Regions from separate parts of the Methylosinus sp. genome, predicted to be linked through region 2. Evidence: riboswitches for the same ligand, from Rfam matches in the RefSeq annotation. Region 2 holds a riboswitch; the other holds the start of a gene.
What was found. A riboswitch is a leader RNA that binds a small molecule or an ion and turns the genes downstream of it on or off. The one in region 2 is predicted to bind cobalamin.
Positions count from the first base shown of each region.

Region 1: it holds a riboswitch for cobalamin, as region 2 does, so the genes downstream of both, VIF40_RS07765 (CbtB domain-containing protein) here and VIF40_RS03455 (TonB-dependent receptor plug domain-containing protein) in region 2, are expected to answer to the same signal.

Region 1 covers NZ_DATBQF010000022.1:10,178-18,230, forward strand. The annotation lists gene VIF40_RS07750 (Nramp family divalent metal transporter) at 1-598, shown strand, start outside; gene VIF40_RS07755 (hypothetical protein) at 737-1,060, shown strand; gene cobO (cob(I)yrinic acid a,c-diamide adenosyltransferase) at 1,113-1,757, opposite strand; cobalamin riboswitch at 1,799-1,993, shown strand; gene VIF40_RS07765 (CbtB domain-containing protein) at 2,039-2,224, shown strand; gene VIF40_RS07770 (CbtA family protein) at 2,232-3,008, shown strand; gene cobW (cobalamin biosynthesis protein CobW) at 3,005-4,039, shown strand; gene cobN (cobaltochelatase subunit CobN) at 4,047-7,499, shown strand; gene cobG (precorrin-3B synthase) at 7,496-8,053, shown strand, end outside.
Region 2 covers NZ_DATBQF010000012.1:43,935-51,987, reverse strand. The annotation lists gene VIF40_RS03460 (hypothetical protein) at 1-90, opposite strand, end outside; cobalamin riboswitch at 193-392, opposite strand; cobalamin riboswitch at 480-685, shown strand; gene VIF40_RS03455 (TonB-dependent receptor plug domain-containing protein) at 858-2,855, shown strand; gene VIF40_RS03450 (hypothetical protein) at 2,905-3,453, shown strand; gene VIF40_RS03445 (DUF7676 family protein) at 3,456-4,097, shown strand; gene VIF40_RS03440 (DUF7676 family protein) at 4,154-4,735, shown strand; gene VIF40_RS03435 (hypothetical protein) at 4,935-5,432, shown strand; gene VIF40_RS03430 (adenosylcobinamide amidohydrolase) at 5,365-6,186, shown strand; gene rraA (ribonuclease E activity regulator RraA) at 6,259-6,711, opposite strand; gene VIF40_RS21380 (short-chain fatty acyl-CoA regulator family protein) at 6,732-6,941, opposite strand; partial or broken gene VIF40_RS03415 (acyl-CoA thioesterase) at 7,056-7,292, shown strand; gene VIF40_RS03410 (HAMP domain-containing sensor histidine kinase) at 7,575-8,053, opposite strand, start outside.

The DNA.
Region 1 (8,053 bases), on a different contig from region 2:
CGTCGGCGCCTCCTCGGCGGAGCGCCGCGAGGCCATCGACTTCGCCATTTTCGACAGCACTCTGGCGCTGATCTTCGCGCTCGTCATCAATGGCTCGATCCTGGTGCTGGCCGCCGCCGCCTTCCATGCGACGGGCCATACCGATGTCGTCGAGCTCGGTCAGGCCTACACGCTGATCGCGCCGCTGCTCGGCGCGCCGATCGCCGCCAAGCTGTTCGCCATCGCGCTCATCGCCTGCGGGCTCAACTCCACGGTGACGGCGACCCTCGCCGGGCAGATCGTGATGGAGGGCTTCATCGAGCTGCGCATGAAGCCGACGCTGCGGCGCCTGGTGACGCGTCTCATCGCCATCGTCCCGGCCGTCGCCGTCACGCTGCTCTCGGGAGAAGAGGCGACCGGCCGGCTGCTGGTGCTGAGCCAGGTGGTGCTGAGCTTCACGCTGCCCTTCGCGGTCGTGCCGCTGGTCTGGTTCACCGCCTCGCGCCGACTGATGGGCGAGCTCGCCGCGCCGCGCGTCACCACCGCCGTCGCCGCCGTCATCGCCTTGGCCATTGTCGCGCTGAACGGCAAGCTGCTCCTCGACGCGCTCGCCGGCTGATCTTCACCTTCTCTTGACCATGCGGTCCGGCGAGGCGGCGTTAACCATGCGCGCGCCGGAACGATCTTGTTTCGCGTGACGTTCTTCCCCGGCCGAGGCGGCGCTGGGGGCCGCCTCGGCAGAAGGGAAGAGAATGGCATGTTTCGACATATGGTTTATGCGGCGGCCCTCATCGGCGCTCTGATGCTGCCCGGCGCGGCCTCCGCCCGCGGCCACCATCATCATGGCCGCCATCACCACCATCATCATCATCATCACCACCACCACCATCACCACCATCACGGCCGCCATGCCGGGGTTCATCACGGCTGGGGCTACAACGGCTGGGGTCATCATGGCTGGCGTCACGCCGGATGGGGCGGCGGTTACTATGGCCGGTCCTATTATGCGGGATCGCGCTATGCGCCGGCGTCCAACGCCTGCTGGCGCTGGTGGAACGGCCGCAGGCGCTTCGTCTGCTGAGATCGGCTCGGCGCCGGGGGGGCGAGCGAGCCGGCCACCCCCGCGCCTTATATTAAAATTCGACGCCGATCTGCGCCTTCACACCGGCTTGAAAATGGTGCTTGATCAAGGTCATCTCTGTGACCAGATCGGCGATGGCGACGAGTTCCGGCTTGGCGTTGCGACCGGTGACGACGACGTGCAGATTGCCGCGCCGCGTCTTCAGCGTCTCGATCACCTCGTCCAGCGGCAGATGCTCATAGCGCAGCGCGATCGACAATTCGTCGAGCACGAGCAGCCGAATCGACTCCTTCGCCATCAGCTCCTTCGCCTTGTCCCAGGCGCGGCGGGCGGCCGCCTCGTCGCGAGCGCGATCCTGCGTCTCCCAGGTGAAGCCCTCGCCGAGCGTGTGCCAGAAGAGCAGCCCCTCCGAGAGCCCCCCCTCCCCCTTGCCGAGCGTCTCGAGGATGCGGCGCTCGCCGCTCTCCCAGGCGCCCTTGCCGAATTGCACGACGCCGACCGCGAGACCATGCCCCATCGCCCGTAGCGCGAGGCCGAAGGCCGCCGTGGACTTGCCCTTGCCCGCGCCCGTATGGACCATCAAGAGGCCTTTCTCGGCAATGGTCTTGCCGGCGACCTCGGCGTCCTGGACCGCCTTGCGCTTCTCCATCTTCTCACGATGGCGGCGGGCGGCGTCCTCTTCCGCGAATTCCGACATGATTTGCGCCTCCTCGCCATTTGACGGCTCTTGCTCGCCGTCATATGACTGTTGGCGACGGTCCTCCGCAAGGAGGCGAACAGGGAATGCGGTGAGGGGCTCGTCCCCGATGCCGCAGCTGCCCCCGCAACTGTGAGCGGTGAGCTCGCGCCTCGAGGCCACTGGGCGAAAGCCCGGGAAGGCGGCGCGTGCGGCGACCCGCGAGCCAGGAGACCTGCCGTCATGTGACTGCCGTCACGCGAAACCACGAATGCCGCCGGTGGGGCGGCGAGGAGCCGACAATGATCACGAAGACCCTTTCCGCCGACGCGATTCTCTCCGCCAGCCGCCTCGAGTCGCTGCGCGCCGCCCTCGTCGTCTTCACGCTCGGCGCCGGGCTCGTCTATCTCGCCGGCTTCTCCTATCCGAGCGTCGCCCACAACGCCGCCCACGACACACGCCATTCGCTCGGCTTCCCCTGCCATTGACGCAGCGGTGATCCAGCGACTCCTCACGGTCGGTCTTCTGGCCGGCCTTCTCGCTGGGCTCGCCGTCGCGGCCCTGCAGAATGTCACCACGACTCCGCTGATCCTCGCCGCCGAGGTCTATGAGACCGCGGCCGAGCAGGCCCATGCCGGAGCCGCGACGCAAGATCATGTGACGCGAGATCACGCGACACATGAGCACGCGACACCCGAGCACGAGCACGCTGGAGCGCACGAGCAGGCTGGAGCGCACGAGCAGGCCTGGGAGCCGGCGCCCGGCCTCGAGCGCACGGCCGCCACCAGCGTGGCGACCGGCGTCACATCGGTCGGCTACGCCTTTGTGCTGCTCGCTCTGATGCTCGTCGCCGGCGAGACGATCGAGCCCAAGCGCGCCGCGCTCTGGGGCGCCTGCGCTTTCGCCTCGACGGGCCTCGCGACGAGCCTCGGCCTCGCGCCGGAGCTGCCGGGCAGCGCCGCCGGCGATCTCGCCGCGCGCCAGCTCTGGTGGATCGCGACGGCCGCCTCGACCGGCGCCGGCCTGTTCGCGCTGCTGCGCGTCGAGCGGCCGCTGATAAAGGTTCTCGGCGTCGCGCTGCTGATCGCGCCGCATGTCATCGGCGCGCCGCAGCCGCCGGCCCCCGAGAGCACCGCGCCCGCCGAGCTCGCGGCGCGCTTTGCCGCCGCTTCGCTCGCCATTCATGCGCTGACCTGGATTCTCGCCGGCGCCGCGGTCGGCTTCGTCTGGCGCCGTTTCGCCGCGAAAGCCGAAACGGAGGCCGCGGCATGAGCAGCCTCGCCAAAATCCCGACGACGATCGTCACCGGCTTTCTCGGCGCCGGCAAGACGACGCTGATCCGTCATATCCTCGAGACGGCGCGCGGCCGCCGCCTCGCGCTCATCATCAACGAGTTCGGCGACGTCGGCGTCGACGGCGATATTTTGCGCGCCTGCGGCGTCGAGAATTGCCCCGAGGAGAATATCGTCGAGCTGGCCAACGGGTGTCTGTGCTGCACGGTGGCCGATGATTTCGCGCCGGCGATCGAGGCGCTGCTCGCGCTTCCGAACCGCCCCGAGCACATCATCATCGAAACGAGCGGCCTCGCTCTGCCCAAGCCCTTGGTCAAAGCCTTCGAATGGCCGACCATCCGCCCGCATCTGACCGTCGACGGCGTCATCGCCGTGGTGGACGGGCCGGCGGTGGCGGCGGGCCGTTTCGCCGACGATCTCGACGCCATCGCCGAGGAGCGCGCCGAGACCCTCACGATCGATCACGACAATCCGCTCGAGGAAGTGTTCGAGGATCAGCTCCTCTGCGCCGATCTCATCGTGCTCAACAAGATCGATCTGTTGAGCGAGGAGCAAGCGACGCAAGTCGCCGCGCAGATTCGCGCCTCCGCGCCGCGCGCGGCGAAGCTGCTGAGGGCGAGCGAGGGGAAGCTCGACCCCGCCATTCTGCTCGGCCTCGGCGCCGCGGCGGAGGATGATCTCGCCAACCGCCCCTCGCATCACGATACGGAAGAGGGCCACGACCACGACGATTTCGAGAGCTTCGTCGTCGAGATCGCGCCCGCGCGCGATCCGGCCGAGCTGGTCGAACGTCTCGCCCGCGTCGCGCAAGCCCATGACGTGTTGCGCATAAAGGGCTTCGTCGAGATCGCCGGCAAGCCGATGCGGCTGCTGGTGCAGGGCGTCGGCGCGCGCTTTCGTCATCAGTTCGAGCGCCCCTGGCGCGCCGATGAGACGCGCGCCAGCCGTCTCGTGGTCATCGGCGAAAAGGGTCTCGACCGTGCGGGCGTGACGGCCATGCTGACGGACTGAGGGCGCCATGCATCTGCTCGCGCGCGATCTCCATGGCCTCGATGACAATGAGGCGGCGGTCGATCTCGGGCAGACCCCGGCGCAAATCGTCTTTCTGTCCTTCTCCGACGCCGAGCTCTGCCTCGTCGCCGAGCTGCATGAGCAGAACGCCGCGCTTCCTTCTCTGCGCTGCGCCTCGCTCGCCCGGCTGAAGCACCCCTATTCCGTCGATCTCTATATCGACAAGGTCGCGCGCCATGCGCGGCTCGTCATCGTGCGTCTGCTCGGCGGCAAGGAGTATTGGTCCTATGGCGTCGACGAGCTTGCCGTCGCCGCCCGCATGCGCGGCTTCGCTCTGGCGATCGTCCCCGGCGATACGCATTGCGACGAGCGACTGGACCGCGCCTCCACGCTCGCGCCCGACGATCTTGCGCGCATCTGGTCCTTCTTCCGCGACGGCGGGCCGGACAATCTGCGCTCCTTTCTCGGTTTCGCCTCGACGCTCGCCGGAACCCCGGCGCCCTGGCGCGAGAGCGCGCCCGTCCCGCTCGCCGGCCGCTGCGAGGAGGCTTGTCGCGCGGCCCTCTTCCCCAACCCTCCCCCTCATGCCGAGGAGGTCGCGAAGCGACCGTCTCGAAGCACGGGGGGGAGCTCCAGAAAGCCCCGCGTGACGGCTCCCTCGTCCTTCGAGACGCCCACAGCGCGGGCTCGTCAGGATGAGGGAGCCTTCGGCGGAGCGCCGGGCTCTGTCACCGCTCCGCCCCGAGCGCTCATTACCTTCTACCGCTCCGCCTGGCTCGCCGGCGATTTCGCGCCGATCGTCGCGCTCGCCGATGCTCTGCATAAGCGCGACTTCGTCGTCGAAGCGCTTTTCGTCGCGAGCCTCAAGGACCGCGCCTGCGAAGAGCGTCTCGCGCGGACGCTCGCAGAGTTTCGCCCCGATGTGATCCTCAACGCCACCGCCTTCTCCGCGCGCGCGCAAGGCGGCTCCATTCTCGATCGCGCCGACGCGCCCGTTCTGCAGGTCGCGCTGGCGACCGCGACGCGCGAGGCGTGGGAAAGCTCCAAGCGCGGCGCCAATGGCGCCGATCTGGCGATGAATGTCGTGCTGCCGGAGGTCGACGGCCGCATCTTCACCCGCGCCATCTCCTTCAAGGCGCAGACGCGGACGCGCACAGCGAGCGAATTCGACGAAATCCGCCATGCGCCCGAGATTTCGCGCATAGATCATGTGGCGGCGCTGGCGCAGAATTGGGCGCGCTTGCGCCGGCTCGACAATCGCGAGAAGCGCTTGGCCCTCGTGCTTTCCGACTACCCGGCGCGACGCGGACGCGGCGGCTATGCGATCGGGCTCGATACGCCGGCGAGCGTGCTCGCCATCACGGACATGCTGCGCAGCGCCGGCTATGATCTTGCGCCAGGCTCGCATCGAAAGGGCGCGGCCGGGGAAGAGGCCGCAGCCTCCGATCTCGTCATGCGCGCGCTGGAGGAAGGCGCGCATTTCGTCGAGCTGCCGCTCGATGATTACCGACGCCTCTTCGCCGCGCTCCCGTGCGATTTCACGCGCCCGGTCCTCGCCGCATGGGGGGCGCCGGAAGAAGACCCCGCGCTACGGAACGGCGCCTTCCGCTTCTCTTGCATAGAGACGGGAAAGCTTTTCGTCGCGCTGCAGCCGGATCGCGGAAGCCGCGAAGAGCGACGCGAGACCTATCACGACGCCGAGCTTCCGCCGCGTCACGCCTATATCGCCTTCTATCTCTTTCTACGCCATGTCCGAAACATCGACGCGCTGATTCATCTCGGCACGCATGGCACGCTGGAATGGCTGCCCGGCAAATCGGTGATGCTCGGCCCCGCCTGCGCGCCGGAGGTTCTGCTGGGGCCGACGCCGCTCGTCTATCCTTTCATCGTCAATGATCCCGGCGAGGCGGCGCAGGCCAAGCGCCGCGCGAGCGCGGTGACGATCGGCCATATGACGCCGCCGCTCGTCGAAGCGGGACTCGCCGCAGAAGCGCAAGAGATCGAGAGCCTGCTCGACGAATATGCGAGCGCCGCGACGCTCGACCCGCGCCGCGCGCGGCTCATCGCCGAGGCGATTCTCGACGCCGCCGAGCGCAGCGGGCTCACGCAGGAATGCGGCGTCACGCGCGAGACGGATCGCGGCGAGGCGCTGGCGCGGCTCGACGCCTGGCTCTGCGATGTGAAGGAGATGCGCATCGGCGACGGGCTGCATATGTTCGGCGCCGGCGCTTGCGGCGACGCCGAAGCGGAGGGCCTGCTGCGCGCGCTCGAAGGCCGATTCGTCGAGCCGGGTCCGGCCGGCGCGCCGTCGCGGGGACGCGTCGACGTGCTGCCGACAGGCCGCAATCTGTTCTGCATCGATCCGCGCCATGTGCCGACGCGCACGGCCCAGGACATCGGCGTCCGCGCGGCGCGCGCGGTGATGATGCGTCATGCGCAAGAGCATGGCGAATGGCCGCGCGGCATCGTGCTCGATCTGTGGGGCAGCGCGACGATCCGCACCGGCGGCGAGGATTTCGCGCAAGCGCTGGCGCTGATGGGCGTCGCGCCCGTGTGGGATCACGCCAGCGCGCGCGTTTGCGGCTTCGAGACGCTGCCGCTCGTCGAGCGCAATTTTCCGCGCGTCGACGTCACGCTGCATATATCGGGACTATTTCGCGACATGTTTCCCGGCCTCATCGCGCTCTATCACGACGCCGTCGCGGCCGTCGCCGCGCTGGACGAGGACGACGAATCCAATCCTCTCGCCTCCGCCCGGCGCCACGGCCGCTCGCTCGAGCGCGTCTTCGGCGCGGCGCAGGGAACTTACGGCCTCGGCCTCTCGGAAGCGATCGCCCGCGGAGACGCGCGCGACGACATCGGCCGCGCCTTTCTCGAGGCGGGCGGCCACGCCTTTGCGCGCAATGGCGAGAGCGCGCCGGCGCGCGAGGCTTTCGGCGAGCGCGTCGGCGCCGCCGATGCGCTGGTGCATGTGCAGGATATGGCGGAGACGGATGTGCTCATCGGCCCCGCCTTCGCGGAATTCGAGGGCGGTTTTGCCGCCGCCAACGCCACGCTCGGCGGCGCGGCGGAGATCACGCATCTCGACGCGACGCGACCCGCCGCTTTGACGCTGCGCTCTCTCGACCGCGAGATCGCGCGCGTCGTTCGCGGCCGCGCCGCCAATCCGCGCTGGCTCGAGGGGCAGATGCGCCACGGCCATCGCGGCGCGGCGGAGATCGCCGAGACGATCGACAATCTCTTCGCCTTCGCGACGACGACTCCCTTCGTGCGCGACGCGCAATGGGACCTCGTCTTCGACGCGACGCTGGGCGCGCCGAGCGTGCGCGCGTTTCTGCTGCGCGACAATCCGCGCGCGGCGCAAGCGATTCACGATGTTTTCGCGCGCGCCATCGCGCGCGGCTTCTGGCGCACGCGGCGCAACAGCGTCGCAGCGGCACTCGACGGGCCCTCGCCATGACCGCCGCGCCGAAAATCCAAGGCTGGTGCCCCGGCGCGCTGCGCCCCATGCAGAGCGGCGACGGCCTGCTGCTGCGCGCGAAGACCGTTCATCCGCGTCTGTCGGCGCAGCAGACGCGGGAAATCGCGTCGATCGCGCGCGAATGCGGCAATGGCCTCGTCGATCTCTCGCAGCGCGCGCAATTGCAATTGCGCGGCGTGAGCGAGGCGCGGCTCGAAGAGGCGCAGCAGCGCCTCGCCGCGCTCGGTCTGCTCGCCGAGGATGCGGCGACGGAGAGCCTGCTCAATTTTCTCGTCCCGCCTTTCGCGAGCGAGCGCACGAGCGCTCTCGTCGCGCATCTCGCGCGAGCGCTGTCGAATGACGCGGCTTTGCGAGCCTTGCCGGGAAAATTCGGCTTTCTCCTCGACGACGGCGGCGCGCTCGGCCTCGCCGATTCCGCGATGGACATTCGTCTCGAAGCGCATGGCGACAGGATCGCGGTCATCGTCGACGGCGCGCGCGAGCAGGCGTTTCTCGCGGATTTCGATGCAGCGACGGATACGGCGCTCGCGCTG
Region 2 (8,053 bases):
ATGCAAGGCGCGAAGGGTCGTGCTTCTGCGCATCGGAGAAATTGCTACGAGATGACCATGCTTGTCGAAATCGAACGCCGCCTGCGTCATGCGATGCCCCGCTCGCGTTTGGACGGGACACAGGAAGCAGCGAGCATCGTCCGCGCAAATTCAATGCGCAGGACCGCCAGCGGCCTTCGGGCGCCCCGCCCGTGGACGAAAATGTTCGCGGCAGGTCTCCTGGCTCGCGGGTCGCTGCGCGATCAGCCTTCCCAGCGCATTCGCGCCGGTGGCGTCTTTGATCGCGCTCGCCGCTCACAGTTGCGGGGGCAGCTCCGGGTTCGCCTCTCGGCTCACCGGATTCCCTCTTAGCTCTGGAAGCGACTCCAGAGACCGAGAACATCTATATGTTGGGGCGCATTCGATGCTACTGTCATTAGCGGGTCAGACAATATTGCGTCGCGCGCGACATCGCGGACTTGACCGATTCCGCAATCGGCGCTTACATCATCGGCGATGGTTCCCTTCGGGGATGAAAAGTGAATGCGGTGCGCGCGTTTTCGAACGCGCAATGCCGCGGCTGCCCCCGCAACTGTAAGCGGCGAGCCGAGGACGAACGAAGCCACTGGGGTCCTCTCGACCCTGGGAAGGCCGTCCGAGGCGACGACCCGCGAGCCAGGAGACCTGCCATCAGTCGTGGTCACGCGCGAAGGCGTCGGGCGGGGTGCCCCGAGGCGGCCGAAACCCGTCGTCGTGCGCGCCTCGAGCGCGCTCGCGCGGGCGGAGACCATTCGCAGTGACGGTCCACGTTCGCTGCTGGTCTTTAACTCATGCACATGCAATCCTCGCGAGTCGTCATCGACGGCTCGTTCGCGCACATGCTGCGCGCTTCCACCATTCTCTCCGCTTTCATTCTTTCTGCTCTCGCGTCTTCTGTGAAGGGACAGGAAGCTCTGCCGGAAATCGATGTCGGCACGGTCATCACGCCGGATCGCGTCGAGGAGCCGGCCTCGCGCACCGCCGCCTCCGTGTCGGTCGTGACGCCGGCTGAAATCGAGAAGCGCGGCTCTCTCGGATTGATCGACGTGCTGCGCGGCGTTCCGGGACTCGATATCTACGGCTTCGGCGGACCGGGCGCGCAGTACAACGTGGTCTTGCGCGGCTCCACGCCGAGCCAGACTCTGCTGCTGATCGACGGCGTGCGCATCGGCGATCCGTCGAGCGGCGGCGGCGAGGCCGATCTCGGCGGCTTCGCGATTCTCGACCTCGAGCGGATCGAGGTTCTGCGCGGCCCGCAATCGGCGCTCTACGGCTCGGACGCCATGGGCGGCGTCATCAACCTCATCACGCGCAAAGGCGCGGGAAAGCCGCGGGGCTCCGTGCTCGCGGAAGGCGGAACCTATGGAACGGCCCATACGCGCGCCAGCGTTTCTGGCAGCGAAGGCGATTTGTCCTACGCCTTCGCGATCGACGCGCTGCATACGGACGGCTTTCCCCGCTATGGCTATCGCATCGCGAGGCCGCTGACGATGGCGGATCGCGTGACCCCTCTGCCGCCTTTGCCGTCTGGCGATCCCACCAATCGCGGCGGCGCGAGCGCGCGCCTCGGCTATCGTTTTTCCAACGACTTCTCTGTCGAAGGCGCGTTCAACGGGCATGACTCGTCGATCCGCTTCGACAATCCGAGCGCGTATAACCCGACGAACGTCTACAGTCCGAACAATCATCAGCACGCGTCATTCGCTCAAGGCTATCTGCGCGCCGATCTCGATCTGTTCGACCATCGGCTGCATAACCGGCTGACGCTGTTCGGTAATGTCACCAACAGAGACGTGTGGGTGACGGAATCCTGCTACGATCTGTCCTGGAACTCTTTCGACTGCCGGCTCGGCTATCGCGGCAGCCGACGCGGCCTCGAATATCAGGGCGATTTGAAGCTCGGCGAGTATGGGCTCGTCAGCTTCGGCGCGCGCAACGAGACCGAGTCGCTGCACACTTCGCAGGACCCGGCGCCTGTCGGAACGTTCACGCCGACCGACGCGGCGCAGACCACGCATTCGGGGTTCGCGCAGCATCAGTTCACGGTGCTGGACCGATTCGACTTCACCTATAGCGGCCGCATCGACGCGGTCGACAACAACAGCACCTTCGCGACATGGCGCACGACCGCCGCCTATCGCCTCGAGGAGACCGGCACGAAATTCCGAGCGACGGCGGGAACGGGCGCACGCGTGGCGTCGCTCTTCCAGCGATTCAGCCAATATGGCGATCCGAAGCTGCTGCCGGAGCGGAGCACGGGATTCGACGTCGGCGTCGATCAGAAGCTGCTCTCGGGGCGGGCGCTGCTGTCGGTCAGCCTGTTCGACAGCCGCTATCAAAATCTCATCGGCTATGGGGCGTCGTCGGGCTGCACGGCGGTGCAGATCGCCGCTTTCGGCGGCTGCTATTACAATGTCGGACGCGCCGAGATGAAAGGCGTCGAATTTTCGGGCGAGGCCGTGATCGTCCCGGACGAATGGCGCGTGCGCGGGTCCTACACGCATCTCGCCGCGATCGATCGCGCCAAAGATCAGACGCTCACGCTGCGCCCACGCGATAAGGGATCGGTCTCGGTCATCTACACTGGCATCCCGAAGCTCGAGCTCGAAGCGCGAGTGGTTGTGACCGGCGCAGTTCCCGCCACCGACTGGGTCTATTCCAAGCGCGTCGCGCTCGCTTCCTATGCGAGAGTTGATCTGTTCGGCAGTTACAAGGTCGACGATCTTTTCTCGGTCTTCGCCCGCATCGAGAATATCGGCGACGCGCGCTATGAGGAAACCAATAATTACGGAACGACCGCGCGGGCGGTCTATGGCGGCGTGAAGCTGACATGGTGACGGGACCTCGATCCGATTTCGTCCTATCGATCAACCAAAGAGGAGAAGAATGATGCTCTACAAAATTCAAGCGCCGGCCTTATGGATCGCGTTGCTGGTCGCGAGCGCGGCGCTGCTCAGTGGCGCTCTCGTCTGCGCAACGCCCTTCGCGGCTTTCGCAGCGCTCGCGGCGATCACTTTGCCACGCCGCGCCGCCGCGCTGGCGGCGGCGTGCGCATGGCTCGCCAATCAGCTGGTCGGCTTCGCGATTCTGAATTTTCCGATCGGCTTCGAATCGATGATGTGGTCGGCGATCCTGCTCGCGTCCATGGTCGCGACCACCGTCGCCGTGCAGAGCGTCTGCGGCGGTCTGGCGCGGTTCGGGACCGCAGGGTCGATGGTCGCGGGCTTTCTCGCCAGCCAGCTCGTCTTCCGCGGCCTCATGATCGTCGCAGCGTCGATCCTCGGCGGGATAGAGGGATTTACGATCGAGAATCTCGCCTTTCTCTCCGCGGTCGATTTTGCGACATTCGTCGGATTGCTCGTGATCGCGGAAGTCGCCGCTTTCGTCGGCCGGTCGGTTCTCAGTCCTGTGCGAATGGCGCAGCCGCGCGCCTGACGATGGACCAAACATTCATCGTCGAGACCGGGGCGCCGCGGCGCGGCGTTCCATCATTCACCGGAGAAAGCGAAATGGTGGTTCCGCCTCCTCGTCACGAGCTGATCGACAATCCAGACGGTTCACAGACTCGCTACAGCTACTTTGACGCCTCGGAGGAAACGCTCATCCGGCTCACGCGCGAGCTCTTCGACGATCATTGGCGGCGACTCACTGTCGGGCCCTGGGTCCTCGGCGCCGTCTTCGAGCTCACCTTCGATCGCGCGCCGAAGGTGACGATCTCGAACGGCTATCTGACCGTGGACGCCGGCGCATGGCATTTTCATCTGTGCATCGCGAATTACAAAGCAAGCGGCTTGCCGGAATCGCATCTTCTGCGTCGCGTATCCAAGGTCGCTTTCTATGATTGGCGAGGCGATGGCTCGATCAAGGAGCGCAGCTCCGGCATCCGCATGTGGAACGGCTATGGCGAGCAGATGACGACCATCTTCTTTCCGCATGTCCTGCTCGGCGAGACGTCCCATACGGTCGGTCCGCCGAACTGGGAGAATCTACGACTCTATTATGAATACCGCCGACGCTATCTCGGCGAGTCGGTTCCGACGGATCTGGAGGCGGCCGGACGCGCGCCATTGCGCGCATAGAGTTCTAGGCGCGGATCAATCGCTTCGTGCGACTGCTAGGGAAAAGGACACAGGCGATGAGCGAATCAGTGTGGGCGACGCCCGAGCGGAGAACGGACTCGGATGGGACGCCGGTCGATGTCTTTGCGTTGCCTGCCGACGCGGCGAGCCTCGAGGCGCTGTTCCGCGACCTGTTCGAGCGTCATTGGGAAGAGATCGTGTTCGGCCCGATCATTCAGGGCGCCGCATTCGAAATCTATCCCGATTGTGCGCCGACGCGGATCGGCCTGCTCGACGGCTATCTGACAGTCGCCTTCGGACGCACGCATTTCCACGTCTGCATCGGCGAAACGAAGGGACCGCGTAGCCGTCCGACGTCGCCCGAGCTCGCGCGCCATAGGCGTACGGCGCGAGCGGAGCTGCATCGCCGCTTCGCCGGAACTTGCGTGCCCATGTCCTGGAGTCTCCAGCTCTTCAACGGCGCGGGCGAGCAACAGCTTACCGTGCTCTTGCCAAACCCCTTCCTCGACCATGAAACGGGCAGATTTCTGAAGGAGCCCGATTGGTCGCGCCTCGCTCTGTGGGATGCGCTGCGCGCGCGCTGGCTCGGCTTGCGAGACGCCGATCCCGTCGATCGGTCGGCGACCCGCGGGCGCTAGCGATCGAACGAATTTTTCGCTGGCGACGCGGAGCCGCCGGCCTTTAAAATACTCGCCCGTACGAAATTGCGTTGGCGAGCAGAACAGAAGACGGAAAGATACGCTCCTTCCGTCGTCCACGTCACATCAGAGGAGACTTGTCATGACTGGATATTCGATTGTTTCGCCGAAAGCGCGCCGTGCTATTTGGATTCTCGCCTTGGTCGTCGGCAGTGTGCTCTTCACCTTCGGCTTCGCCTGCGCCGTTCCGTTCGCCGCCCTGGCGGCGATTTCCGCGATGACGCTCGGCCGCCGCGACGCGCTCGCGACGACCGGCGCCATATGGCTCGCCAATCAGGCGATGGGTTTCGCATTCTTGCGTTACCCGACAGACAGCGAGACGCTCGCCTGGGGCGCGGCGCTCGGACTCGTCGCTCTCCTGTCTTGCGAGACCGCCGGCTTCGTCATGAGACGCCTCGCCGGCGTCGTCGGCGCCTCCGTTGCTTTCCTTGCGGCCTTCGTCGCCTATGAAGGATCGATCATCCTCATCGATGTCGCGATCGGCTATCGGGGCGTCGCGCTCGCGCCCGAGACTATCGCGCGAATTTTCCTGATCAACGTCAGCGCCTTTGGAGTGCTCTGGGCCCTCCATGCGACGACCTCTGTTCTGGGCCTCACTCGCAAGCTCAGAGTCGAGTTGGCTTCGCGTCACATCTGAGAGATGCTTTCAGCGACAAGGGGCTTTTCATGGCCCCTTGTCACCCATCGATTGGATTTGCGGGCGCATGACGCAGCTTCCCTTTCAGTTCGAATCTGGCTCGCGTCTTCTCGTCCTCCGCTTGCCTGAAACCCACGAGACGCTCGGCTGGTCGATCAATCGGCCCGGATTCGCGGAAACGCGCGAGATCGTATGGCTAGAGGTCCGCGATAGAGAACTACCAATTGGTCTCGATCCGATCGCTTTTCTTCGCGCCAGACTGTCGTCTTTCGGGCTCGATGAAAGCGCCGTCGCCTTCATGACGTCGCGCGACATTCGTCGCAGGCATATGGCTCGCGCCGAAGTCGGTGGCGTCACCGCGACTTGTGTAACCACCGTCGGTCTCTCGAACGGCGAGAGAGTTGGCGCTCGCCGCATGGAACCGCCCCGCGAATGGGGCACGATCAACACGTTCGTCCACCTTTCTCGCTCATTGTCGAACGGCGCCTTCGTCGAAGCGATTTCGATTGCGACGCAGGCGCGGACTGTCGCCATATTGGAGGCGCAGAATCGGCCGCCCGAAGCTACCGTGACCGGCACGGGAACCGATTGCATCATTGTCGCCGCGCCGAGGGGCGAGGACGTCGAACGTTGTGCAGGCCTTCACACCGACATAGGAGAGGCGACCGGCCGCGCGGTCTATGACGCGACGTTCGAAGGCGTCCGGACTTGGAGCGCCGATATCGTCGACATACGATCCGGCGTATCTCTGTGAGACTTCATGGGCTGATCAGATTCGCTGGCGCTTCGCCTCGGAGACTCGCGGCCTGCTCACAGCTCAAGGCGATCACACCATCCTGTCGCCTTCGTCGAGATAGACGCCGGCGAAAGAGATGCGCAGATGCGCGACTCCTTCGCCGCGCCGCACGGATTTCCGAGGCGTGATGCCGAGCGCCTTCACCCCGATATCGAGCTCCGCCAATGCGGCGCAGTCCCGAACATAGCCGTGAATAACGACGCCTTCCCACCCATTTCGGACGGCGTCCTTGGCGATCATGTCGCCGAGAACCGCGCAGCGAGCGCTGCCGCCGACGTCGACGACGAGGACTTTGCCGCGCCCGTCAGTCGCGAGCAGCTCCTTGATGCGGGAATTGTCCTCGAAGCACTTCGCGGTCACGACCGTTCCGTGAAAGGGCCTCTTGCCGCCGAAATCCCGAAGCAATGGAGCGAGCGTGCGCGCCTCGTCGAGAAATCGATCGTAGAGGTCGCAAGTGCTGTCGAAGAGAGTGAAGTCGTTCATGATGTCCCTTGTTCCGCGAATCACTTGACGGGATAAGGCGCGAAGCGCCGCTCATTCTCGTCGATGGCGAGGCGCTGGCCGATGTTGGGAAAGGCCCGTTGCGGGCAGCTCGGGCGCTCGCACACCTTGCAGCCGACGCCGATCGGCGTCGCCGCCTCCGGGTCGGAGAGATCGAGGCCTTTGGAATAGACGAGTCGCGAAGCGTGACGGATGTCGCAGCCGAGTGTCAATCCCGATTGCGGCTTGAAGACCCGCAAATGGGAGGAGGTCGAGCCAGCGCTCGTCAATATGGTCGCCGCCGCGCAACGTCTGCGTGACCTCGCCGCCGCGCGGCAGGGTGGTGGATGATGAGCGAGCGAGCAGCGCCGCCGATCACGACCTTGGTCGACATCGTCTTCCCGCAGGACACGAACCACCATGGGACATTGTTCGGCGGCGTCGGTCTCGCACATATGGACAAGGTCGCCTTCATCACGGCGTCTCGTCACGGGCGGGTCGACTTCGTCACCGCCTCCTGCGAGCGGGTCGACTTCGTGGCTCCCGTCCGTCTCGGCGATCTCGTCGAGCTGACGGGCCGCATCGTCCGCGTCGGTCGTCGCTCGCTCGACGGCGAGGTCGATCTCATCGCCGAAGCGCCGCGATCCGGTGAGCGGAGACGTTGCGGGAGCAGCGTCTTTCACATGGTCGCTCTCGGCGGGCTGGAAAGAAGCGGCGGCGTTCTGCCGCCGCTCCGGCCGCAGGAGGCGCGGCCCGACCAAGACGAGCTCCGCATGGTCGAGCTGGTGTTTCCCGAGCAGACCAGCCACTACGGCCTGCATCCGGATTTTCCAACAGGACTTATCAATTCGCTCGCTGTGGCACGGTCATCGAGCGTGAGGATCGGCCATTTCGCCGGGTGCGGCCCCCGCGAGCGGGAGCGATATGCGCAGGGTTGCGCCCCCGCCGGGGGTGTCTTCGACCCAGATGCGTCCTCCCAGCTTGTCCATCAGCTCCTTGGCGATCGCCAATCCCAGACCAGCGCCGGGACTGGCGCTTTCCTTGCGCCAGAAGGGCTCGAAAATAAGCGCGCGGTCGTCGGGAGGGATTCCTGGTCCATGATCGACGATGCAGATCTCGGGCCCGGGGCCGACGCCCACGATCACGGAACCGCCGACTGGCTCTGCGCGCAGAGCATTGCCGATGAGATTGGCCACCACGCTCTCCAGTGCGAGCCGCTCGGCGCGGACCATGATGATGCTCGCGCCCTCTTCCGAAAATTCGAGATGCCGGCGCATTTTGAGCGCGAGCCGCACATGGAGGTCGACCATCGAGCGGCCGAGCTCGACGATGTCGATCATCTCTT